Regions from separate parts of the Streptomyces sp. NPDC005483 genome, predicted to be linked through region 1. Evidence: riboswitches for the same ligand, from Rfam matches in the RefSeq annotation. Region 1 holds a riboswitch; the other holds the start of a gene.
The links. Region 1 has a riboswitch for cobalamin ahead of ABZT06_RS37085 (cobalamin biosynthesis protein). Riboswitches for the same ligand answer to the same signal wherever they lie in the genome.

Region 1 (4,751 bases):
GGGTCGGCGCGTCAGTTGAAGAGGTTCGCCGCCGGGTCATAGCCGTGGGACGCACGGGGCGCACGGGAGCCTTGAGGTCCGGCAGAGCAATAGCCGTAGTTTCCGGTCACCGTGCGGCCTGCCCCAGTTCACCTTCCGTTCATCCAGGTTACTTACGTTCAACGTGCCAATGACCTCGAACGATTGCCTGGGTAAATGGAAAACTTCTCGCTGATCCTCGCGATTGTGGTCGTCACCGCACTCGCGTTCGATTTCACGAACGGTTTTCACGACACCGCCAACGCGATGGCCACCACCATCTCGACCGGTGCGCTCAAGCCCAAGGTCGCGGTGGCCATGTCCGCCGTGCTGAACCTTGTGGGCGCCTTCCTCTCGGTGGAGGTCGCCAACACGATCTCCAAGGGTCTCGTCGACGAGACCGGCATCCGTCCCGAGGTCATCTTCGCCGCCCTGGTCGGCGCGATCCTCTGGAACCTGCTGACCTGGCTGGTGGGCCTGCCCTCCAGTTCCTCGCACGCCCTCATGGGCGGCCTGATCGGCGCCACCATCGCCTCGGCGGGCACGGGCGCGGTGCACGGCGACGCGCTCGTCACCAAGGTCCTCATCCCGGCGGTCGCGGCGCCCATCGTCGCGGGCGTCGCCGCCATGCTGGCCACCCGCCTCTCGTACACCCTGGGCAAGAAGGCCGACGGCAAGGCGGCCGCGAAGGGCTACCGCACCGGTCAGATCGCCTCGGCCGGCCTGGTCTCGCTGGCCCACGGCACCAACGACGCGCAGAAGACGATGGGCATCATCACCCTCGCCCTGGTCGCCGGCGGCGCCGTCGCCCCCGACTCCGACCCGCCCACCTGGGTCATCCTCTCCGCGGGTCTCGCCATCGCGCTCGGCACCTACCTCGGCGGCTGGCGCATCATCCGCACCATGGGCAAGGGCCTGACCGACCTCCAGCCGCAGCAGGGCTTCGCCGCCCAGACCAGCGCGGCCACGGTCATCCTGGCCTCGTCCCACCTCGGCTTCTCCCTGTCCACCACGCACGCCGTCTCCGGTTCGGTGATGGGCGCGGGTCTCGGCCGCAAGGGCGGGGTGGTCCGCTGGTCGACGGCGACCCGCATGCTCGTCGCCTGGGGTCTCACCCTGCCGGCAGCGGCCCTGGTGGGCGCACTGGCCGAGACCGTCACGGACCTCGGCGACTGGGGTACGGCGGTCGTGGCGGTCTTCCTCGTCGCCTCCAGCGCGGCGATCTGGAAGCTCTCGCGGCGCGAGGTCGTGGACGCGTCGAACGTCAACCACACCGACGAGCCGGCCGGCGTGGTGACCACGGCCATCGCCGCCGTGATCCCGCCGCCCGCGGGCCCCGTGGCCGAGGACCTCATCGCCACGATCCCGGCCCCGCCCGCCACGACGGAACCGGCCGCCCCGCCGGCCGCCGTCTGAACCCGCAGTACTAAGGAAGCCTCACCATGAAGATCGACTGGGAAGCACTCGGCTCCGTCTTCGGCGTCAGCCTCGTCGTCACCGTGGGCCTCGTGGCCCTGTTCACCCTCGGCATCATGGGCCTGTCCCGCCAGGAACGGGCCACCGCCCAGGGCGACTCGGCCGGCCTCGCCGTCACCGGCGCCTACGCCTGCTTCGCGGCGTGCGCGGCGGCGGTGGCGTACGGGATCTATCTGATCGTGGCCTGACGGCACCCCGTCACTCGACGGCCGGGCGGGCACGGAACTTCGGGTTCCGTGCCCGCCCGGCCGTCTTCCATGACCGGCGGTGTGGGGTTCTGCACACTCCCCCGCCGCAGGTCAACAGCAAGTTGACGGGTCTCGAAGGCCCGTGGTGGACTGCCGGAGCCATATACGGCGGCAGAAGAGGAAGCCGGTGCGAATCCGGCGCGGTCCCGCCACTGTCACCGGGGTAGGTAGCCCCGGGAGCCAGGAACTCTCGCCGCCGGACTCGTCGAACCAGGGCGTGGACACCCTGAGTGAGGACATGACGCGATGCTCGCCTGCCGATCGACCAGCAGTACCCGGCACTTGAACGACCCCGCGATCGGCTGACCCGATGCGTGCCGATCGCGTTTTCGCGTACGGCGCCGCCGCCGGCCTTCTCGGTGACCTGCTGCTCGGTGACCCACGTCGCGGGCACCCGGTCGCCGCGTTCGGGCGGGCCGCCGGGGCCGTGGAGCGGGTGCTGTGGCGGGACCACCGGGGGTGGGGCGCGCTGCACACCGCCGTGTGCGTGGGGAGTGCGGTGGCGCTGGGCGCCGTCGCCGAGAAGGTCGTACGTCCCTCCCGTGCCGCCTCCGTCGTGCTCGCCGGCGCCGCCACCTGGGCCGTCGTGGGCGGGACTTCACTCGTGCGGGAGGCCCGGGTCATCGGGCGGGCGCTGGAGACCGGGGACATCGAGGCGGCCCGCGCCCGGCTGCCTCATCTGTGCGGGCGGGATCCTCAGGCTCTCGATGCCGACGGGATCGCCCGGGCCGTCGTGGAGTCCGTCGCCGAGAACACCTCCGACGCCGTCGTGGGAGCGCTCGTGTGGGGGGCCGTCGGCGGGGTGCCGGGGCTGCTCGGGTTCCGGGCCGTGAACACCCTGGACGCCATGGTGGGGCACAAGTCGCCCCGCTATCGGCGTTTCGGGTGGGCCTCGGCGCGGCTCGACGACCTCGCCGGATGGCCGGGGGCGCGGCTGACCGCCCTGCTCGCCGCCGTCGCCGGTGACAGTCCCCGCGGTGCCGTGCGGGCCTGGGGGGAGGACGCGCGCAAGCATCCGAGTCCCAACGCCGGGCCTGTCGAGGCCGCGTTCGCGGGGGCGCTGGGCGTCCGGCTCGGGGGGACCCTCTCGTACGCGGGGCGGGTGGAGAACCGGCCGACGCTGAATCAACGGGGGCGTGCCGTCGCCACGTACGACATCGAGCGCGCCGCACGGCTCTCGCGGCGCGTCGGGCTGCTCGCGCTCGGCGCCGGTGTCGCCGCGCGGACCTTCGTGAAGGGGCGTCGGGCATGAGAGGCGGGGGTCTTCTCGTCGCCGGTACCACCTCCGACGCCGGCAAGAGTGTCGTCACCGCGGGGATCTGCCGGTGGCTGGTGCGGCAGGGGGTGAGGGTCGCGCCGTTCAAGGCGCAGAACATGTCCCTCAACTCGTTCGTCACGCGCGAGGGCGCCGAGATCGGGCGGGCCCAGGCCATGCAGGCGCAGGCCTGCCGCATCGAGCCGACCGCGCTGATGAATCCCGTGCTGCTCAAGCCCGGTGGCGAACAGAGCAGCCAGGTCGTGCTGCTCGGGAAGCCGGTCGGTGAGCTGAGCGCCCGGGGGTATCACGGGGGGCGGCAGCAGCAGCTTCTCGGGACCGTGCTCGACTGTCTCGCCGAGTTGCGGGGCACGTATGACGCGGTGATCTGTGAGGGGGCCGGGAGCCCGGCCGAGATCAACCTGCGGCGTACCGACATCGTCAACATGGGGATCGCCCGCAACGCCGAGCTGCCCGTGCTGGTCGTGGGCGACATCGATCGCGGGGGCGTCTTCGCCTCCTTCTTCGGGACCGTGGCGCTGCTCAGCCCCGAGGATCAGGCGCTCGTCGCCGGATTCCTCGTCAACAAGTTCCGGGGGGACGTCTCGCTGCTGGAGCCGGGGCTGGACATGCTCCACGGTCTCACCGGGCGGCACACCTACGGCGTTCTGCCCTTCCGGCACGGGCTCGGGATCGACGAGGAGGACGGGATGGGGGTCCGGAACTCCCGGGCCTCCGCCCCGGTGGGCGAGGACGTGCTGCGGGTGGCCGTGTGCGCGGTTCCGCTCATGTCGAACTTCACCGATGTCGACGCGCTCGCCGCCGAACCCGGTGTCGTGGTGCGGTTCGTGGACCGGCCGGAGGAACTGGCCGACGCCGACCTCGTCGTCGTTCCGGGGACCCGGGGGACCGTCCGCGCGCTGGACTGGTTGCACGAGCGCGGGCTCGCCCACGACCTCGTCCGAAGGGCCGCGGAAGGGCGTCCGGTGCTCGGCATCTGCGGCGGCTTCCAGATCCTCGGCGAGCACATCGAGGACGAGATCGAGAGTCGGCAGGGACACGTCGACGGCCTCGGCATCCTTCCCGTCCGCGTGCGGTTCGCGCGGGAGAAGACCCTCACCCGGCCGGTGGGTGAAGCCCTCGGCGAACGTGTCGAGGGGTACGAGATCCATCACGGGGTCGCCTCGGTGACCTCGGGAGAACCTTTCCTCGACGGCTGTCGCGTCGGCCAGACCTGGGGCACGCACTGGCACGGCTCGCTGGAGTCGGACGGCTTCCGGCGGGCCTTCCTGCGGGAGGTGGCGGCCGCCGCGGGCCGCCGGTTCGTACCGGCCCCCGACACCTCGTTCGCCGGGCTGCGCGAGGAGCAGCTCGACCGGCTCGGCGACCTGATCGAACAGCACGCGGACACGGACGCGCTGTGGCGGCTCATCGAGTCCGGCGCGCCGCAAGGACTGCCTTTCATTCCACCGGGAGCGCCCGCATGAGCACAGTGTTGTTGTTGTCGACCGCCGACACGGACCTGTTGGCGGCCCGGGCCGCTGCCGGCGCCTCGTACCGGATCGGTAACCCGACCCGGGTCGACGTCGGGCAGGAGCTGCCGGCGCTGATCGAGGGCGCGGACATCGCCGTCGTACGGCTGCTCGGCGGCAAGCGGGCCTGGGAGGACGGGCTCGCCGCGCTGAAGGCGTCCGGCATCCCGACCGTCCTGCTCGGCGGAGAGTCCGTGCCGGACGCCGAGTTGATGGCCGAGT
Region 2 (4,751 bases), on a different contig from region 1:
CTCTGTTGTTCGCCGTCCGGCATCCAGGCATCGACCTGCGCGCGGTCACCTGTGTCGCCGGGAACACCGACGTCGACGGCGTCGTCCGCAACACGCTGACCGTCCTGGAGCAGGCGGGGGCCGGGGACATCCCCGTCGCCCGGGGTGCCGCGCGGCCGCTGATCGAGCCCGTGCGCACCGCGCAGCACGTGCACGGGCTCGACGGCATGGGCGACCTGGGGCTGCCCGCGCCGACCCGGGTGGCGGTGGACGTGGACGCGGTGACGCTGCTCAGGCGCGAGATCCTCGCCTCGCCCAGGCCGGTGACCCTCGTCCCCACCGCGCCGCTGACGAACATCGCCCTGCTCCTGCGCACCCACCCCGAAGTGGTGCGGAACATCGAGCGGATCGTGTTCATGGGCGGCGCCGTGGCGACCGGGAACGCCACACCGGTGGCGGAGTTCAACGTCTGGCACGACCCCGAGGCGGCCGCGGTCCTGCTCACCGCCGGGGTGCCGATCACGATGTACGGGCTCGACGTCTTCGAGCGGGTCATCGTCCCGGCGGCGGACGTCCAGCGGCTGCGCGCCAGTTCGGAGCCGTCCCTGCGCATGGCCGGCGAACTCCTCGCCCACCGCGACCCGGCCACCTCCGGCGACCCCACCCCCACCGGCGGTCTCGGCGACGCGGGCGCGGTCTGCGCGGTCGTCGACCCGGACGGTCTGACCACCGAACTCCTCCCGGTGGAGGTGTCGTTGGCGCCCGGCCCGACCCGCGGCCAGACCGTCGTCGACCGCCGCCGCCGTCCCGGCGAGTCCGAGATCCACGAGGGCGAGCGCGAAGTGACCCTGGTGGACGTGGGGTTGGGCGTGGATGTGGAGCGCTACGTGAAGCTGTGGCTGACGGCGGTGGAGGGGGTCTAGTCACCGGCGACCTCAGGAACCGCTGACGCCCCACCGCTGCTCCACCTTCGCGAGCCGCCAGTAGGCGATCGCCGCCGCCCACACCACCACGAACAGGCCGACGATGACGTAACCGACGTTGTCGAGGTCGATGTCGGCGATCCAGGTGGTGAGGGCGTCGGTGAGGTCGAACTTGTCGTGCAGGACTCCGACGAGCTCGATCGTGCCGATGAAGAAGGCGACCGCGATGGACAGCCCGGTGATGGCGAGGTTGTAGAAGACCTTGCGGACGGGGTTGGAGAAGGCCCACTGGTAGGCGAAGTTCATGAAGGTGCCGTCGAGGGTGTCGAACAGGCTCATTCCGGCGGCGAAGAGCAGCGGCAGGCACAGGATCGCGTACCAGGGCAGCCCGGCGGCCGCGCCCGACCCGGCCATCACCATCAGCGTGACCTCGGTGGCGGTGTCGAAGCCGAGCCCGAACAGGAAGCCCAGCGGGAACATCTGCCCCGGCCGGGTGATGGACTTGGTGAGCCGCCCGAGGATCCGGTTCATGAACCCGCGCGAGTCGAGATGCTGCTCCAGCTCGTTCTCGTCGTACGACCCCGCCCGCATCGCCCGGAAGACCTTCAGGATGCCCAGCAGGGCGACCAGGTTGAGGGCGGCGATGAGGTAGAGGAACGTCCCGGAGACCGTCGTACCGAGGAAACCCAGGACCTGGTGGGTGCTGGAGCCCTCGTTCATGACCTTGCCGGCGAGCTGGGTGCCGCCCGCGATGAGCGCGGCGAGCAGGACCACGACGCTGGAGTGCCCGAGCGCGAACCAGAACCCTCCGGACACCGGCCGCTTCCCGTCCGCCATCAGCTTGCGGGTGGTGTTGTCGATCGCGGCGATGTGGTCCGCGTCGAAGGCATGCCGCATCCCGAGCGTGTAGGCGGTGATCCCGAGTCCGATGCCGAAGGCCTTGTCGCCCACCTCGTAGTGCTCGGGGACGACGAGAAGGAAGAGAATCCCGAACGCGATGACGTGCAGGGCGGCTATCGCGGCCATCAGACCGACCGTTTTGACGGTGTCCTCGCGGCGCCAGCGGAAGGAGGAGGTGGCGGTCTCGGGCAGGGCAGGGTCAGTCATACGGTGGTCACTCCAGCACCTCGTGGATGAACGCGTGAGCTGCCGTGGCCGGTCTCCTGGCTTACGGGTCGTGCGTTTCCCTGCCCGCCTTCCCGGCCTGATGGTGACGGCCAGTGGCTGTCCCGCGAGGGACGTGGGAGGGAAACTCCCCGATCACAGTGGCGAGGGCCGCACCGGAATGGACCTTTGAGGGGTCGTCACCGGCTTCCCGAGCACCACGGCCCGACCACCGTAGGCGGGGGCGGGGGCTCCTGCATAGCTGCATACCTGCGCAGGTATGGAAGATCACACAAGACCGCCTGCGAGGATGAGCCCCATGCACCTCGTCCCGGCCGACCGAGCCGACCGCCGCACCATCGACGGACACCGGGTGTGCGACGCCATCGCCGCGATCGGCGACCCGGGACACGTCCGCACCTGGTCCGACCGTTTCGCCCTCCTCGCCGACCCGAACCGCCTCTCCTTGCTCCTCGCCCTGCACCGCACCGGCCCCCTGGCGGTCTCCGACCTCGCGATCGCCACCGGCATGAACGACCCCGCCGTATCGCAGGCGCTACGGCTGCTGCGGGCGGCCGGGGTGGTGGCGGGGGAGAAGGAGGGGCGGGTGGTGCGGTACCGGGTGGTGGACGACGAGGTGCGGGGGTTGTTGCAGCAGGTGTCCTGAACCGCGCCGGAGCCGGTCAGCCGTAGTAGCCCGCCAGGTCGCCGTCGACGTCGACGGTTCCCTGGGCGTTGTGGACGCGGATGCAGCCGTCGGCGCCGATCGGGAGCAGGGCCAGGACCGGGCGGGTCTCTCCGGCCGCGAGGTTCTCGTTGGAGACGGTCGGGAGGCCGCCGTCGCCGTAGGCCGTCAGGTGGGTGGCGGTGGTCGGCCCGACCCCGGTGAGGTTGACCAGCACCGCCTGGGCCTCGGCCGGGACGCCGTCGACGCCGGCGACCTTCACCGTGAGGGTGCCGTTCGCGCCCAGCGGTCCGGCGGGGACGCCCGTGCCGTTGCGGGTGTCGAGGAAACGGGTGGGCCCGGTCGGTACGAAGGCGTACCCCCCTGTGACGTAGAAGCTCTGGAGGTCCGCGATCAGGTCGACGTGCCCGCCACTGTTGTAGATCTCGATCTTGCCGTTGCAGACGGGAGTGACGACCAGGTTGGAGACGGTCTGCCCGGCGCGGTAGTTGAGGTTCGACGTGCTGGGCCGGCTTCCGCAGTAGACGGTGACGACGCCACTCGCGGTGCCTCCCGTCGCGGTGATGTCGAGGACGGCGGCCACCGCGGAAGACACGCCGGGGCGCAGGGTGACGGTCGTGGTGCTGCCCGGTGCGACCTTGCCTTTGGGCACGCCGGTGCCGTTGCGGGTGTCCAGGTTCCGTTCGGGTGTGGTGAGGGGGTACAGACCGCTCAGGTGCGCGCCGGTCCTGGGCACACTGGTGAAGTAGCCCTGCACGTCGGCGATGAGGTCGACGTGGCCGTGGGCGTTGTAGAGGTCGACGTAGCCGTCGCCGCCGACCCGGACCGTGACCAGGTTCGGATTGACGCGCCCGGCGGTGAAGTTCAGGTTCGAGGCCGTCGGGCGGCCGCTGCCGTCCGGGTACACCGTGACGTAGCTGTTCGCGGTGGCGTCGGCGTCGGTGACGTTCATGGTCACCGCGGTCACCCCGGAAGCCGGGATGCCGCCCGCGCCGAGCACCTTCAGGCGCAGCACACCGCCGGGGCCCACCGGCCGCTGGGGCGCGCCCGTGCCGTGGCGGGTGTCCAGGATGCGCCTCGGGCCGGTGACCACGTAGGAAGGGCCGACCGTCACCCTGGCGGTCGCCGTGCCGGTGCGTCCGTCGGAGTCGGTGATCTTCTGCGTGACCGTGTACGAGCCGGCGGCGGCGTAGGTATGGGTGGGGTAACCACTGGTACCGGTGACGGTGACGGCCGCCGAGCCGTCGCCGAACGTGATCCGGTCGCTGGTGACCGGGTAGTAGTCGTCGGCCGTGAACATGCAGATCGCGGTGAGGGGTTGGGGCGGGTCCTGCTCGCAGGAGAGGCCCGTGGTGGGGCCGGGCGGCTGGGTGACCGGGAAGGAGATGTCCCCGATGCCCATCCGGGTGCCGTCGGCCCTGTCGATCACCACCGTGAGCTTCAGGTCCGCGCTCCCGGAGTCCTGCGTGTACGTGTGTGTCGCGGAGCCGGTGGTCGACGTGGCGGTGGTGCCGTCGCCGAAGTCGAACACGTAACTCGCGCCGTCCAGTGAGTCCGACCAGGGGTTGGTCACCTCGGGGGTGAAGGTGGTCGCCACTCCGACGTAGGCGCCCCCGGGCGACATGCCCACTCCGCTCACCGTGAACGGGTCCTGGAACTCCGTGGCGCCGCGGTCGTAGGAGCTGTCGCCCGTGCCGGTGTCCGCGACCAGCGGGTCGTTCACCCTGGGGCGGCCGTCGTAGTCCGTGGACGTTTCACCCGGGGCGTTCGCGTCGGCCGAGTCGATGAGCGGGGAGTGTTCCGTCGGCCGTCCCTCGTAGGGGAGGGTGAGATCCGTCTGGTCCAGGTCGTGGGCGCCCTGGCCGGTGCCGGCCTGAAAGGCCTCGCGGGTGGCGTACGCGGTGCCGGCCCAGTCGTAGTCGGTGCCGGTGGACAGCGGGTTGACCGCGTTGTAGTCGGCGGTGACCTGGGAGGCGGAGGAGGAGTCCACCGTCATCTCGGCCGGTGTGCCGGTGCTGGAGCAGCTGGTGGTCCCGCCGGGCAGCGCGACGGTGTTCTCC

Region 2: it holds a riboswitch for cobalamin, as region 1 does, so the genes downstream of both, ABZT06_RS34445 (HoxN/HupN/NixA family nickel/cobalt transporter) here and ABZT06_RS37085 (cobalamin biosynthesis protein) in region 1, are expected to answer to the same signal.

The regions. Positions count from the first base shown of each region.
Region 1 is NZ_JBEXEA010000027.1:9,415-14,165, forward strand. It holds gene ABZT06_RS37070 (lysozyme) at 1-42, shown strand, start outside; gene ABZT06_RS37075 (inorganic phosphate transporter) at 196-1,434, shown strand; gene ABZT06_RS37080 (hypothetical protein) at 1,461-1,682, shown strand; cobalamin riboswitch at 1,812-1,955, shown strand; gene ABZT06_RS37085 (cobalamin biosynthesis protein) at 2,053-2,994, shown strand; gene ABZT06_RS37090 (cobyric acid synthase) at 2,991-4,484, shown strand; gene cobN (cobaltochelatase subunit CobN) at 4,481-4,751, shown strand, end outside.
Region 2 is NZ_JBEXEA010000022.1:45,449-50,199, reverse strand. It holds gene ABZT06_RS34450 (nucleoside hydrolase) at 1-902, shown strand, start outside; gene ABZT06_RS34445 (HoxN/HupN/NixA family nickel/cobalt transporter) at 915-2,009, opposite strand; cobalamin riboswitch at 2,038-2,244, opposite strand; gene ABZT06_RS34440 (metalloregulator ArsR/SmtB family transcription factor) at 2,326-2,673, shown strand; gene ABZT06_RS34435 (PKD domain-containing protein) at 2,690-4,751, opposite strand, start outside.